2 regions of the Pseudomonas sp. L7 genome follow, and region 1 is predicted to be linked to the other one. Evidence: predicted binding sites of a transcription regulator. Region 1 holds the regulator's gene; the other holds the start of a gene.
The links. Region 1 encodes FliA, which starts transcription of late flagellar genes. Its sites were predicted from a motif close to CTAAAGTTTNNNNNNNNNNNGCCGNTAA; they were not measured.
Positions count from the first base shown of each region.

Region 2: the regulator FliA is predicted to act here: its motif matches at 3,871-3,898, upstream of ACK3BK_RS06380 (flagellar protein MotY).

Region 1 covers NZ_CP176784.1:3,819,248-3,827,344, forward strand. The annotation lists gene ACK3BK_RS17575 (chemotaxis protein CheA) at 1-1,264, opposite strand, end outside; gene ACK3BK_RS17580 (protein phosphatase CheZ) at 1,277-2,065, opposite strand; gene ACK3BK_RS17585 (chemotaxis response regulator CheY) at 2,084-2,458, opposite strand; gene fliA (RNA polymerase sigma factor FliA) at 2,563-3,303, opposite strand; gene fleN (flagellar synthesis regulator FleN) at 3,300-4,133, opposite strand; gene flhF (flagellar biosynthesis protein FlhF) at 4,209-5,519, opposite strand; gene flhA (flagellar biosynthesis protein FlhA) at 5,531-7,660, opposite strand; gene flhB (flagellar biosynthesis protein FlhB) at 7,823-8,097, opposite strand, start outside.
Region 2 covers NZ_CP176784.1:1,334,613-1,342,709, forward strand. The annotation lists gene grxD (Grx4 family monothiol glutaredoxin) at 1-216, shown strand, start outside; gene bfr (bacterioferritin) at 288-761, opposite strand; gene ACK3BK_RS06360 (bacterioferritin-associated ferredoxin) at 964-1,185, opposite strand; gene ACK3BK_RS06365 (peroxiredoxin) at 1,400-2,002, shown strand; gene rnt (ribonuclease T) at 2,087-2,761, opposite strand; gene pyrC (dihydroorotase) at 2,758-3,804, opposite strand; gene ACK3BK_RS06380 (flagellar protein MotY) at 3,935-4,927, shown strand; gene ACK3BK_RS06385 (argininosuccinate synthase) at 5,056-6,273, shown strand; gene ACK3BK_RS06390 (hypothetical protein) at 6,336-6,770, opposite strand; gene ACK3BK_RS06395 (response regulator transcription factor) at 7,147-7,773, shown strand; gene ACK3BK_RS06400 (PA3496 family putative envelope integrity protein) at 7,813-7,983, opposite strand; gene nth (endonuclease III) at 8,088-8,097, opposite strand, start outside.

The DNA.
Region 1 (8,097 bases):
TGATCGGCTGCATGCGGGTCTTCATGACCGCGGTCTGCAGGTCGGCGGTGACCACGTCCAGGTTGGACACGGCCTTGGACATGGCCTCGTCGCCGCTGTTCAGGCCCAGGCGCACCAGGCGGTTACGCACCAACACCAGTTCGCCGACCATGTTCATGATTTCATCCAGGCGCGCGGTATCGACCCGCACCGTGGTTTCCGCCTCGCTGGCGCCGTGCTTGTCGGCAGCCGGGGCTGCAGCGCGTGCCGGGGCCGCAGCGGCGGCAGGCTTGGCGGCTGGCGCGGGTGCAGGCGCCGGTTTGGCGACGGGCTTGTTTTCAGCCTTGGCAGCAGGTGCGGCCGCCACGGCAACGGCAGGCGCTTCAGCCGCAACGGCATCGCCACTGAACTTGCCCTTGCCATGCAGTTGGTCCAGCAGGGCCTCGAACTCGTTGTCGGTGATATGGTCGCCGACAGGTTCGGCCGCCGGTGCAGTGGCAGTGCTGGCGGTGGCTTCGACGCTCGGCAGTGCATCGGCGGCAAAAGCGCCCTTGCCGTGCAACTGGTCGAGCAGCGCCTCGAACTCTTCGTCGGTGATCTCGTCACCGGCCGGCGCCGCGACTGCAGCCTCCGGCTCGCTCGCCGCGACTTCCGGCGAGAACTGACCCTTGCCATGCAACTGGTCGAGCAGCGATTCGAACTCGGCGTCGGTGATCTCGTCAGCGCTGCCGGAAACGGCTTCGCCCTGCGACTGCTCGGCCGCCTCGGCCTGGGCCTTGACCGCGTCGAGGGAATCGAGCAGTTGTTCGAATTCGGTATCGGTGATGTCCGCCTCGGCAGCCGGTGCCTCGACGACGGCCGCGGCCACGACAACCGGTGCCACGGCATCGGCGCTGGCCGGTTCGGCCAGGCGCGACAGCGCGGCGAGCAGCTCTGGCGTGGCCGGGGTGATGTCGCTGCGCTCGCGAACCTGGCCAAACATGCTGTTGACCGTATCCAGCGCTTCGAGCACCACATCCATCAGTTCGGCATCGACCCTGCGCTCTCCCTTGCGCAGGATGTCGAAGACGTTCTCGGCAATGTGGCAGCACTCCACCAACTCATTGAGCTGAAGGAAGCCGGCGCCCCCTTTTACAGTGTGAAAACCGCGAAAGATCGCATTGAGCAAATCCGCATCGTCAGGTCGGCTTTCCAGCTCGACCAGTTGCTCGGACAGTTGCTCGAGGATTTCGCCGGCTTCTACCAGGAAATCCTGAAGGATTTCTTCATCGGCGCCGAAGCTCATTAAACGTGCTCCCTAAAAACCCAGGCTGGACAGCAGATCATCGACATCGTCCTGACCGGACACGACGTCTTCACGCTTATCGGCATGAATCTGCGGACCTTCACCCCGAGTTGGATGTTTTTCTTCATCTTTTTCAGCACGCAATTGATCGTGGTCATGTTCGATACCGGCAAAGCGGTCGACTTGACTGGCCATCAACACGAGCTTGAGCAGATTGCTTTCGACTTCGGTGACCAGTGCGGTCACCCGCTTGATCACCTGCCCGGTCAGGTCCTGATAGTCCTGAGCCAGGAGAATATCGTTGAGGTGGCCGGCCACCTTGCGGTTACCTTCGGCGCTGTGCGTCAGGAAACTGTCGACGCGCTTGACCAGCTCACGAAACTCCGGCGCCGCCACCTCGCGACGCATGAAGCGCTGCCAGTCGACGGACAAGGTCTGGGCCTCGCTCGCCAGGTCGTTGAGCACCGGCGTGCTCTGTTCGACCAGGTCCATGGTGCGATTGGCCGCGTTCTCGGTCAGCCGGACCACGTAGGACAGCCGTTCGGTGGCGTCGGTGATCTGCGACACTTCCTCGGCCTGCGGCATGCGCGGATCGATCTGGAAACTGACGATGGCGCTGTGCAGCTCGCGGGTGAGCTTGCCGACCTCCTGGTAAAGGCCACGGTCACGGGTCTGGTTGAGCTGGTGGATCAGCTGCACCGCCTCGCCGAACTGGCCGCGCTCCAGGCTTTGCACCAGCTGCTCGGCGTGCTTCTTCAGGGTCGACTCGAACTCCCCCAGAGAATCGTTTCTTGATTCCATAGCGCCCCCAGACATGGCTCAGCCGTTGACGCGTTCGAAGATCTTCTCGATCTTTTCTTTGAGTACCTGCGCGGTGAAAGGCTTGACCACGTAGCCGTTGACGCCGGCCTGGGCCGCTTCGATGATCTGGTCGCGCTTGGCCTCGGCGGTCACCATCAGCACCGGCATGCCCTTGAGACGGTCGTGGGCACGTACCTTGCGCAGCAGGTCGATACCGGACATGCCGGGCATGTTCCAGTCGGTCACCAGGAAGTCGTAATGACCGCTTTCGAGCATCGGCAGGGCCGTGGTGCCATCGTCGGCCTCGTCGGTGTTGGTGAAGCCCAGATCACGCAACAGGTTCTTGATGATCCGCCGCATCGTCGAGAAGTCGTCAACGATGAGGATTTTCATATCTTTGTTCAATTAGACCTCCAAGCAGTCTTAAACGCGCTCGTCTGGCAAGCGCGCGCTCAATCAATTCGGCACCACGTAAAACGACTGCATCGAACCCGGGTTCACCGTGCCCGCCATTCACCCAACCGGCTGCGCAGACGCGCTGCGCACTGGCTGTGCAACTGGCTGACACGCGACTCGCTGACCCCCAGCACTTCCCCGATTTCCTTGAGGTTCAACTCTTCGTCGTAGTACAGCGCCAGGACCAGGCGCTCGCGCTCCGGCAGGTTGGCGATCGCGTCGGTCAGTGCGGCCTGGAAGCGTTCGTCTTCCAGATCCCGCCACGGCTCGACCTGGCCGCTGGCACCGTCCTCGTGCAGCCCTTCGTGTTCGCCGTCCTGCAGCAGGTCGTCGAAACTGAACAGGCGGCTGCCCAAGGTATCGTTCAGAATCCCGTAATAATCGTCGAGACCCAATTGGAGTTCGGCAGCAACCTCGTGATCTTTAGCGTCACGACCGGTTCTTGCTTCGACGGCGCGAATCGCGTCACTGACCATGCGCGTGTTGCGGTGCACCGAACGCGGCGCCCAATCGCCCTTGCGCACCTCGTCGAGCATGGCGCCACGGATGCGGATGCCGGCATAGGTCTCGAAGCTCGCGCCTTTGCTGGCGTCGTACTTGTTGGCCACTTCCAGCAGGCCGATCATGCCGGCCTGGATCAGGTCCTCGACCTGCACGTTGGCCGGCAGGCGCGCCAACAGGTGGTAGGCGATGCGCTTGACCAGCGGGGCATAGCGCTCGACCAGCTCGTACTGGGCGTCCTTGGACGCCTTGCTGTACATCTTGAATCCGCTCGCGTTCATAGCACCGGCCCCGCACTGGTAGGCTGCACCAGGCGCTCGACGAAGAACTCCAGGTGCCCACGCGGGTTGGCCGGCAGCGGCCAGCTGTCGACCTTCTGCGCAATGGCCTTGAAGGCCAGGGCGCACTTGGAGCGCGGGAAGGCCTCGTACACTGCGCGCTGCTTCTGCACCGCCTTGCGCACGCACTCGTCGTAGGGCACGGCGCCGACGTACTGCAGGGCCACGTCGAGGAAGCGGTCAGTGACCTTGGTCAGCTTGGCAAACAGGTTGCGCCCTTCCTGCGGGCTCTGCGCCATGTTGGCCAGGACGCGGAAGCGATTCATGCCGTAATCGCGGTTGAGCAACTTGATCAGGGCGTAGGCATCGGTGATCGAGGTAGGCTCGTCGCACACCACCAGCAGCACCTCCTGCGCGGCGCGGACAAAACTGACCACCGAGTCACCGATACCCGCAGCGGTGTCGATCACCAATACGTCGAGGTTGTCGCCGATCTCGCTGAACGCCTGGATTAGCCCGGCATGCTGGGCCGGCGCCAGGTGCACCATGCTCTGGGTGCCCGAAGCCGCCGGCACGATGCGTACGCCGCCCGGCCCCTGCAGCAGCACGTCGCGCAGCTCGCAGCGTCCTTCGATGACGTCGGCCAGGGTACGTTTGGGGGTCAGCCCCAGCAGCACGTCGACGTTAGCCAGACCCAGGTCGGCGTCCAGCAGCATGACCCGGCGGCCGAGTTCGGCCAGCGCCAGGGACAGGTTCACTGAAACGTTGGTCTTGCCGACGCCACCTTTGCCACCGGTGACGGCGATCACCTGTACGGGATGCATGCTACCCATGTCTGTTCTTTACCTTGTCTCGCGTGGGACCCGCCCACTTGAAGGGCCGCTGTCGACCCCCTGCGCCGTTCATCTTCAACCCGCCCGCTTATCGGGATTGTGGTAGAGATCAGCGAACATGTCGGCCATGGCCTCTTCGCTGGGCTCTTCCTGCAACTGCACGCTGACCGCACGGCTCACCAACTGGTGCTTGCGCGGCAGCTGCAGGTCGTCCGGAATGCGCGGACCATCGGTGAGATAGGCCACGGGCAGTTCGTGACTGATGGCCAGGCTCAGCACTTCGCCGAGGCTGCCCGTTTCATCGAGCTTGGTCAGGATGCAACCGGCCAGGCCACAGCGCTTGTAGCTGTGATAGGCGGCGGTCAGCACCTGCTTCTGGCTGGTGGTGGCCAGTACCAGGTAGTTCTTGGCGGCGATGCCGCGGCTGGCGAGCGACTCGAGCTGCATGCGCAGGGCCGGATCGCTGGCCTGAAGGCCCGCGGTATCGATCAGCACCACGCGCTTGCGCAGCAGTGGTTCCAGGGCCTGGGCCAGCGACTGGCCCGGATCGACATAGGTCACCGGCACATTGAGGATGCGCCCGAGGGTCTTGAGCTGCTCCTGGGCACCGATGCGATAGCTGTCCATGCTCACCAGCGCCAGGTGCTGCGAGCCGTACTTGAGCACGTAGCGTGCCGCAAGCTTGGCCAGGGTGGTGGTCTTGCCCATGCCGGCCGGGCCGACCATGGCGATGACCCCGCCCTCCTCGATCGGCTCGACCTCAGGCACCTCGATCAGGCGCGCCAGGTGCGCCAGGACCATGCGCCAGGCCTGGCGCGGGTCTTCGATTTCACCGGCCAGGTCGAGCAGTTCACGGGCGATCGGGCCAGACAGGCCCAGGCGCTGCAAGCGACGCCAGAGGTTGGCCTGCTGCGGCTTGCTGCCCTGCAACTGGCCCCAGGCAAGCGAGCCGAGCTGCACTTCGAGCAGCTCGCGCAGGCCCGAAAGCTCCGAACGCATGGCATCGAATACGCGCTTGTCCACCGCCGGAGCTGCCGGGGCCGGCGCAGGCACCGGCGCTTCCACATGCGGCTCGACCAGTGGCTCGGACGCGGTCAGCGACAGGCCGGCAAACAGTTGCCGGTTGCCGAGCTCGGCGTCACCACGCCCGTCCAGCTCGGCCTGGGCGGTGGCGATGCGCGAATGGGTCTTGCGCAGCTCGTCCTCGAGCTCGACATTCGGCACGCGTGGGGCCAGGGCGGACAGCTTGTAGTCCAGCGCGGCCGTCAGTTCGACACCGCCGGCGATACGCCGGTTGCCGATGATCGCGGCATCGGCGCCAAGCTCATCACGGACCAGTTTCATGGCCTGACGCATATCGGCGGCGAAAAAACGCTTAACTTGCATAACCCACTACCTCAGCCATTAGGGCCCACGGTGGCAACGATGGTGACTTGCTTGTTGTCCGGTATTTCCTGGTACGCCAGCACATGCAGGTTGGGCACGGCCAGACGACCGAATCTCGACAGCATGGCACGGATCGGGCCGGCGACCAGGAGGATGGCCGGCTGGCCTTGCATCTCCTGGCGCTGCGCCGCCTCGATCAGCGAACGCTGCAACTTCTCGGCCATGCTCGGTTCAAGAAGAACACCGTCTTCCTGACCCTGCCCGGCCCTTTGCAAACTATTGAGCAAGATCTGTTCCAACCTTGGTTCAAGGGTGATCACAGGCAGCTCGGACTCAACGCCGACAATGCTTTGCACGATGGCGCGGGACAAGCCGACCCGCACCGAAGCCACCAACGCGGCGGTATCTTGACTCTTGGCGGCATTGTTGGCGATGGCCTCGGCAATGCTGCGGATGTCACGCACGGGCACCTGCTCGGCAAGCAGGGCCTGCAGGACCTTGAGCAACCCCGACAAGGAAATGACACCCGGCACCAATTCCTCGGCAAGTTTCGGCGATGCCTTGGACAGCACCTGCAGCAACTGCTGAACCTCTTCATGGCCGATCAGCTCGTGGCAGTGCTTCTGCAGAATCTGGTTGAGGTGAGTGGCGACCACGGTGCTGGCATCGACCACCGTGTACCCCAAGGACTGCGCCTGGGCGCGCTGGGCCACATCGATCCACACCGCCTCCAGGCCAAAGGCCGGGTCGCGCGCGGCGATACCATTGAGGGTGCCGAACACCTGCCCAGGGTTGATCGCAAGCTCGCGGTCCGGGTAGATCTCGGCCTCGGCCAGGATCACCCCCATCAGCGTCAGGCGATAGGCACTGGGCTGCAGGTCGAGGTTGTCGCGAATGTGTACGGTGGGCATGAGAAAACCCAGGTCCTGCGAGAGCTTCTTGCGCACGCCCTTGATCCGCGCCAGCAACTGGCCGCCCTGGTTGCGGTCGACCAGCGGAATCAGGCGATAGCCGACCTCCAGGCCAATCATGTCGATCGGGGTCACGTCGTCCCAGCCCAGCTCCTTGGTTTCCATGGCGCGCTGAGGCGATGGCAGCAGGTCCTGTTGGCGCTGAGCCTCCTGCAGAGCCACCTGCTTGGCCTTCTGTTGTTTCTTCCACACCAGGTAGGCGCCACCACCGGCCATCAGGCCGAGGCTGAGGAAGGCGATGTGCGGCATCCCCGGCACCAGCCCCATCACCACCATCAGTGCGCCGGAAACAGCCAGGGCCTTGGGCGAATCGAACATCTGCCGGTTGATCAGCTTGCCCATGTCCTCGGAGCCCGAGGCGCGGGTGACCATGATCGCGGCCGCAGTGGACAGCAGCAGCGAGGGCAACTGCGCCACCAAACCGTCACCGATGGTCAACAAAGCGTACACCTTACCGGCGTCGCTGAAGGTCATGCCATGCTGCAGCATGCCGATGAGCATGCCGCCGATAAGGTTGATGAACAGGATCAGCAGGCCGGCGATGGCGTCGCCACGCACGAACTTGCTGGCACCGTCCATCGAACCGTAGAACTCGGCCTCCTGGGCCACCTCGGCGCGACGCGCCTTGGCCTGGGCCTGGTCGATCAAGCCGGCGTTGAGGTCGGCGTCGATCGCCATCTGCTTGCCGGGCATGGCGTCGAGGGTGAAGCGCGCGCTCACCTCGGAGATACGCCCGGCACCCTTGGTCACCACGACGAAGTTGATGATCATGAGGATGGCGAACACCACCGCACCGACCACATAGTTGCCGCCGATCACCACTTCGCCGAAGGCCTGGATCACCTTGCCCGCCGCACCGTGACCCTCCTGGCCGTGGAGCATGACCACGCGGGTCGAGGCGACGTTGAGCGCCAGGCGTAGCAAGGTCGCCACCAGCAGGATGGTCGGGAAGGCGGCGAAGTCCAGCGGGCGCAGGGCATAGACGCAGACCAGCAGGACCACGATCGACAGCGCGATGTTGAAGGTGAAGAACACATCGAGCAGGAACGGCGGGATGGGCAACATCATCATTGCCAGCATCACCAGCAGCAACAGCGGCACACCCAGGTTCCCCCGACCGAGACCGGCCAGGTTGTTACGGGCGTTGCTGATTAACTGAGCGCGATCCACCGGGTATCCTCTTCAAGCAAAACTTTGACGCCTGGACGGCGCTTGGGCGTGGCTTTGCAAGAAGCTTTCCAACTTTGCCTGGGTGCGGGGCCAGGCGCTCTGTTGCGGTGTTTTCGCGGTCATCGCGGTGGTCTTTTCGCGGGCAAGCCCGACCCCACAGGATCAATTGTCGCGCTGCAGGTCCGGCGGAATCGGCAGATCTTTCTTCAACGGCTCCGGCGGCTTGCCCTTGCCGGAACGGTACTGGCGAATCTGGAACACGTAAGCGAGCACCTGCGCCACCGCCAGGTACAGCCCGGCCGGAATCTCGTGCTCGAGCTCGGTCGAGTAGTAGATCGCCCGCGCCAACGCCGGCGATTCGAGAATCTGCACCTTGTGCTCCTGGCCGATCTCGCGGATCTTCAAGGCCAAAAAGTCAGTGCCCTTGGCCAACAGCA
Region 2 (8,097 bases), 2.5 Mb from region 1:
GGTTGTGGCGAGAAATTCGCCTACGTCGACATCCTGCAGAACCCGGAAATCCGCGCCAACCTGCCCAAGTATGCCAACTGGCCAACCTTCCCTCAGCTGTGGGTAGGTGGTGAGCTGGTGGGGGGCAGCGACATCATGCTGGAGATGTTCGAGAAGGGTGAGCTGCAGACCCTGATCAAGGAAGCAGCCGCCAAGGCCAAGGCTTCCGAGGCCTGATCCAGGTTTACCGCCGGCATGAAAAAGCCCCGCCTAGGCGGGGCTTTTTCATGGGTGCTATCCAGGGAGGCTTATTCTTCGCCCATCTGCGACTGCAGGTAGTTCTCGATGCCGATCTTGTCGATCAGGCCCAGCTGGGTTTCCAGCCAGTCGATGTGCTCTTCCTCGGACTCGAGGATGTCTTCGAGCAATTCGCGGGAGCCGAAGTCGCCGACCGTTTCGCAGTGCGCGATGGCGGCTTTCAGGTCAACCAGGCCTTTCTGCTCGATCTTCAGGTCGCACTCGAGCATTTCCTTGGTGTGCTCGCCGATCAGCAGCTTGCCCAGGTCCTGGACGTTGGGGATGCCTTCGAGGAAGAGAATACGCTTGATCAGCTTGTCAGCGTGCTTCATCTCGTCGATGGATTCCTTGTACTCGTGCTTGCCGAGCTTGTTCAGGCCCCAATCTTCGTACATGCGTGCGTGCAGGAAGTACTGGTTGATCGCGACCAGCTCGTTTCCGAGGATCTTGTTGAGATGCTGGATGACGCTTACGTCGCCTTTCATGATCGGGTTCCTGCCCTGTAGAAGTGTGCCAATGCAGGAAGTTTGAGCCCGACAACTTCGCGTGTCAAACCTAAGTTCTTGAATAATAAGTGAAAATTAATAGGAATAAGAATGTTTGTGAACCGCGTTCGAAGGCTAACTTATTGAATTACAGGCATAAAAAAACCGGACACGAGGTCCGGTTCTTCAAAATCGGGGTGTTTCAGGCGGCGTTAAATTCTACCGGATAAGGCAGGGCGGCCGTTTGACTGAGCTGAAGGTCTGTCAATGTTTCACGGACCACCTGCTTGGCGAGGCACGCACACTTGCCGCACTGGCTGGCGACGTTGGTGGCGGCACGGACTTCCTTGTAGCTGCAGCATCCTTCGTAGATCGCATCACGGATCTGTCCATCGGTTACGCCGACGCAGAGACATACATACATAAGGTCAGACCATCGCTGGTTGAGTCGATGGGGTGGAGCTTAATGGTAATGAGAATGCTTGTCAAAGCACTTGAAGAAAGCTTCATCTTCCCGCGACCGGTGGTTCGATTCGGCCTGTCACGATAAGCCGTGTATGATGGTCGGCCTTTGTTGGATGCCGGGCGTGCAAGCCTCGCCCGGGCAACGGTTTTTCACCATCATCAGGAGATAACGAATGAGCGTGCTCGTTGGTAAACAAGCCCCGGACTTCACCGTTCCAGCCGTGCTGGGCAACGGCGAGATCGTCGACAGCTTCAACCTGGCTTCGGCCATCAAGGGCAAGTACGGCCTGGTGTTCTTCTACCCGCTGGACTTCACCTTCGTCTGCCCGTCCGAGCTGATCGCCCTGGACAACCGCATTCCTGACTTCGAAGCCCGTGGCGTGGAAGTGATCGGCGTGTCGATCGACTCGCACTTCACCCACAACGCCTGGCGTAACACCCCGGTCAACAACGGCGGTATCGGTCAGGTCAAGTACACCCTGGCGGCCGACATCACCCACGAAATCTGCAAGGCCTACGACGTCGAGTCCGAAGGCGGCGTAGCCTTCCGTGGTGCCTTCCTGATCGACAAGAACGGCGTTGTCCGTTCGCAGATCGTCAACGACCTGCCACTGGGCCGTAACATGGACGAGCTGCTGCGTCTGGTCGACGCCCTGCAATTCCACGAAGAGCACGGCGAAGTCTGCCCGGCCAACTGGAAGAAAGGCGACAAGGGCATGAACGCTTCGCCGGAAGGTGTTGCGGCCTACCTGAGCGAGAACGCTGGCAAGCTGTAATCGCCACGCGTAAAAAAACCGGCCCATGTGGCCGGTTTTTTTGTGTCTGGCATCCTGGAGCGCTGCGCACCCCAGGATTTCGACTCAGTCGTTGAAGTCGCGCCAGCCGCCCATCTCTTTCCAGCGGTTGACGATCCCGCAGAACAGCTCGGCGGTCTTCTCGGTGTCGTAACGTGCCGAATGCGCCTCGCGCCCATCGAAGTCGATATCGGCACTCTGGCAGGCCCGCGCCAGTACGGTCTGACCATAGGCCAGCCCCGCCAGCGTCGCGGTGTCGAAGCTGGAGAACGGGTGGAAGGGGTTGCGCTTGAGATCGTTGCGCGCCACCGCGGCGTTGAGGAAGCCCAAGTCGAAGCTGCTGTTATGGCCGACCAGGATCGCCCGCTTGCAGCCATTGGCCTTGAGCGCTTTGCGCACGCCGCGGAAGATATCGGTGAGCGCGCTTTCTTCGCTCACGGCCATGCGCAGCGGGTGGTCCAGCTTGATGCCGGTGAATTCCAGCGCCGCCGCTTCGATATTCGCGCCTTCGAAAGGCTCGACACGGTAGAAGTAGGTGTGTTCCGGGAACAGGAAGCCCTTCTCGTCCATGCCGATGGTGACGGCGGCGATTTCCAGCAGCGCGTCGGTGGCGCTGTTGAAGCCGCCGGTCTCGACGTCCACGACCACCGGCAGGTAGCCACGGAAGCGCTCGGCCATCGGGTGGCGCGAGCTGCTGCCTACCTGACCGTCCTGGTCGTCATCGTAAAGGTCTTCGCTCACGCGTTGTCCTCCAGCAGGCGCCAGCGCAGCGTTTCGCCAGCGCGCAGCGGAACCACGGTGGTGTCGCCGAACGGCAGGCTCGCCGGGGCGGTCCAGTCCTCGCGCACCAGGGTGATGGTGTCGGTGTTTGCCGGCAGGCCGTAGAACGCCGGGCCATGCAGGCTGGCGAAACCTTCCAGCTTGTCCAGGGCGTTACGCTGTTCGAAGGCTTCGGCGTACAGCTCGATCGCCGCGTAGGCGGTGTAGCAGCCTGCGCAGCCGCAGGCAGCTTCCTTGGCGTGCTTGGCGTGTGGCGCCGAGTCGGTGCCGAGGAAGAACTTCGGATTGCCACTGGTGGCCGCGTCCAGCAATGCCACCTGGTGGGTGTTGCGCTTGAGGATCGGCAGGCAATAGAAGTGTGGGCGAATACCGCCGACCAGCATGTGGTTGCGGTTGTACAGCAGGTGCTGGGCGGTGATGGTTGCACCGACGTGGGCTGGCGCCTCGGTGACGAACTGCGCGGCATCGCTGGTGGTGATGTGCTCGAACACCACCTTGAGTGTCGGGAAGCGTTCGACCAGGCGACGCATGTGCTCGTCGATGAAACGCTTTTCGCGGTCGAACACGTCGATCTCCGAGCGCGTCACTTCACCGTGGACCAGCAGCGGCAGGCCAGTCTCGGCCAGTGCCTCGATCGCCGGGAAAATGTTGTCGATGCTGGTCACGCCCGAGTCGGAGTTGGTCGTGGCACCGGCCGGATAAAGCTTGGCGGCATAGACGATGCCGCTGGCCTTGGCTGCGCGGATGTCCTCGGGGCTGGTACGGTCGGTCAGGTACAGCACCATCAGCGGCTCGAAGCGACTGCCGGCCGGACGGGCGGCGAGGATGCGCTGGCGGTAGGCGTCGGCTTCAGTGGCGTTGCGTACCGGCGGAACCAGGTTGGGCATGATGATGGCGCGGGCGAAGGTGCGCGCCACGTCGCCGACGGTATGTTGCAGCACAGCACCATCGCGCAGATGGATGTGCCAGTCGTCGGGACGCAGGAGGGTCAGGCGATCGGACATTGGGGTTTCCAGGCGGTTCGAACTCAGGCGTCAATGCTACCGGAAAACCCAGTGGGCAGCACGGCTATCAAGTTTTCGGACGAGCGTCCGATAGCCTGCAGGTAAGCCGTCAGAATCTGTGGAGCCGCCCGTGCGCCAGCGTTACCTACTCCTGTTCAGCCTGTGTGCCAGCCTGCCGGCTGGGGCACTCACCTTCCAGACCCGCATGGAGAACATCGCCTGGAAGGTCGAGGGCGACCAGTTCGAGTGTCGGCTGATCCAGCCGATCGACGGCTTCGGCAGCGGTGAGTTCGTGCGTCGTGCAGGCGAGCAGCCAGTCTTCCAGCTGCGCTCGGACAGCAATGCGTTGGGCGCAGGTTCCGCAACGCTGCTGGCCGCCGCTGCCCCATGGCAGCCCGGGCGTGGCGACATCAACCTGGGTGCGGTGCGCATGAGCCGCAATGGCGTGCTGTTCAGCTCTTCGCAGGGCCAGGCCAGCCGGCTGATCAATGGTCTGCTGGACGGTCGCAGTACGGTGGTGCGCAACTATGCCGGCGAGGGCGGGCGGCCGATGGAGGTGCATGTACTGCCGGTGAGTTTCGCCAAGGCCTATGGCGATTACCAAGTGTGTGCCGCGAAACTGCTACCGATGAACTATGACCAGATTCGCCAGACCCAGGTGCCGTTCCCCGGCACCGGTTTCGATCTGGACAGTGCGGCCCGTGCGCGTCTGGACGTGATCCTCGACTACCTGAAGGCCGATCCTACGGTCAATCACATCGAACTCGACGGCCATTCCGACAACAGCGGTAATCGCCTGACCAACCGCGATGCCTCGCGGCGTCGTGCGTTGGCGGTGGCTGAGTACCTCAAGGCCCATGGCGTGCCGGACGAGCAGATCACCGTGCGCTTCCACGGTGAGCGCTATCCCTTGGCCAAGAACAACACGGCCGCCAACCGGGCGCGCAACCGTCGGGTGAACATTCAGCTCGACCGCGTCACGCCGATCGAGAAGCCCGTGGAGAAACCTCACGACGCGGCGCCCACCGCCCCGGCCCAGCCTGCAGCACACGCGCCTGCGGCGCCGGTGCCGACGACTCAGGCTCCGCCCCCGGCATTGCCAGCGGGCGCGAAGAAAGCCTGAGTGCGGCGACGGGTCGCGCTCACGACATTTCCTGTCGCTTTGTCATCACAAGCTGTCGCCCCACTGTAAATTCTTCACCGAGGTCGGTAGAATCGACGGCTTTCCGTACAACCCCGTGGAGTGATGGCATGGCGGACGTAAAAAAGGTCGTATTGGCGTATTCCGGCGGCCTTGATACTTCGGTGATTCTCAAGTGGCTGCAAGACACCTACAACTGCGAAGTGGTGACCTTCACCGCTGACCTGGGCCAGGGCGAAGAGGTCGAGCCGGCCCGTGCCAAGGCGCAGGCAATGGGCGTCAAGGAAATCTACATCGACGATCTGCGCGAAGAGTTCGTGCGAGACTTCGTCTTCCCGATGTTCCGCGCCAACACCGTGTATGAAGGTGAGTACCTGCTGGGTACTTCCATCGCTCGTCCGCTGATCGCCAAGCGCCTGATCGAAATCGCCAACGAAACCGGCGCCGATGCCATTTCCCATGGTGCCACCGGCAAAGGTAACGACCAGGTCCGCTTCGAGCTCGGCGCCTACGCGCTCAAGCCAGGGGTCAAGGTCATCGCACCATGGCGCGAGTGGGACCTGCTGTCCCGCGAGAAGCTGATGGACTACGCCGAGAAGCACGGTATCCCGATCGAGCGCCACGGCAAGAAGAAGTCGCCCTACTCGATGGACGCCAACCTGCTGCACATCTCCTATGAAGGTGGTGTCCTGGAAGATACCTGGACCGAACACGAGGAAGACATGTGGCGTTGGAGCGTCTCTCCGGAGAACGCGCCTGACCAGGCCACCTACATCGAGCTGACCTATCGCAACGGTGACATCGTCGCCATCGACGGCGTCGAGAAGACCCCAGCCACCGTGCTGGCAGATCTCAACCGCATCGGTGGTGCCAACGGCATCGGTCGCCTGGACATCGTCGAGAACCGCTACGTCGGCATGAAGTCGCGCGGCTGCTACGAGACGCCTGGCGGCACCATCATGCTGCGTGCCCACCGCGCCATCGAGTCGATCACTCTGGACCGCGAAGTCGCTCACCTGAAGGATGAGCTGATGCCCAAGTACGCCAGTCTGATCTACACCGGCTACTGGTGGAGCCCTGAGCGTCTGATGCTGCAGCAGATGATCGACGCTTCGCAGACCAATGTGAACGGTGTCGTACGCCTGAAGCTGTACAAGGGCAATGTTACCGTGGTGGGCCGCAAGTCGGATGACTCGCTGTTCGACGCCAACATCGCGACCTTCGAGGAAGACGGCGGCGCCTACAACCAGGCGGACGCCGCAGGCTTCATCAAGCTCAACGCACTGCGCATGCGCATTGCCGCCAACAAGGGCCGTTCGCTGCTCTGAGTGTCGGTATGTGGTGAGAAACCCGGTCATTGTTGGCCGGGTTTTTTTTTGCCTTCCTGTACCTACAGCGCAACCTTTTCTCCTTTCTTGATGGCCCGCACCGACAGCTGAATGCAGGAGTGGGCGCTCAGGTTGTAGAGCGTCCAGCGGCGCTCGCGCTGCGGGGGTTGAATCAACTCGGGCAGGATCTGGGTTTCGATGGCTTGGCGCACATCCTGCCCTGGCAGAGTGATGACCGTGGCTGCTTCGCTGTCGCCACGATCGTCGAGTGGCGGGTGTATGGCCCTGTGTTCCGGAATGTAGAGCGATTCGCAGTTGAAGTTGAGGGTCAGGAAGAACAGGACGGTCAGAAAGAAGGGGAACCCCATTAGAAACCAGGTGTAAATGGCCTGGCTCTCTGGATTCAGGAACGGTAGCGAGGCGAGCGCCGACGCTTCGATGATGCTAGCGAAGATGGCGATAATTCCCAAGGGTGTGATCTTTGCGGGACTGTTCATGGCATTCGATCTCCTGGCGTTAGCGCATCTGTATCGCTTCTGGCGCCCCGTGGAAAATGTCTGCTGTTTCCTCACCAGTAAAGTATTCCCGCTTATATGGCGGGTGATAAATGTTTCTTTATCAAAAGGTAGAAATATCCCACCGCTTTGAAGCGCTATCCCCACCTGCTGCTTTCCCGGTTCATGCTAGCTTTCACGAGCATCTGGTCGAACGGATGGACATCGATTCGAGTCACGCAATGAATGTAGGAAGTTTCTATTAACGATGTAAGTTTCATCTTTGAATGCCCTCTGTCAGGGAATGGCTGCGCCATTACGCTATTGGCTCGGTTATCTTGGCGCGTCACAACTAGAATAATGGATCAATGGATATCCCATGAATAAAGTACTTATCGTGGATGATCATCCGGTCATTCGCTTGGCCGTACGTATGTTGATGGAGCGGCATGGATATGAAGTGGTGGCGGAAACGGACAATGGAGTGGATGCGCTGCAACTGACTCGAGAGTGTTTGCCGGATATCGTGGTGCTCGATATCGGCATACCCAAACTCGACGGGCTTGAAGTGATCGCGCGGATGACTGCTGCCAGTCCCGGCAGCAAGGTGCTGGTTCTGACATCGCAGGCGCCGGGGCATTTTTCCATGCGTTGCATGCAGGCCGGCGCCGCAGGTTATGTGTGCAAACAGCAGGAACTGACCGAGCTGCTCAGTGCAATAAAGGCCGTGCTGTCGGGCTACAGCTACTTTCCCAACCAGGCGTTGCACAAGACCCGCAGTGGTGTCAGTGGCGGAAGTGAGACGGAGATGGTCGAACGCCTTTCGGGACGCGAAATGATGGTGTTGCAACAGCTGGCGAGGGGACGTACGAACAAGGAGATCGCTGACAGCATGTTTCTCAGCAACAAGACGGTCAGCACCTACAAGACCCGGCTGTTACTCAAGCTCAATGCTCGGTCACTGGTCGACCTGATCGAGCTGGCCCAGCGTCATGGCTTGGCCTGAAACACAAAAGCCTCCTTTGCGGGAGGCTTTTTCGCAGGGCTACAGGTCGTAATCGAAATCAGCCAGCTGCCGTTGCAGGCGCCGCTCTTCCAACAGATTGTCGATGGTGCGGCGCTTGCTGAGGTTGGTCTTTGCAGGTTCTACCTGAGGTTCGTCTTCGTCCTGCGCAGGGAAGTCGTCTTCGATTAGCTCGTCTTTATCGGTGCTCATGTGTCACTCCAAGCCAAAGGGCCATTGGCCGTCCTTATAGCGAGAATCACGGAGTCGGTAAAAAAGATTTTTTCAATCGAATTGGTTGATTTTTCGCTATTGCCTCAATCGTCA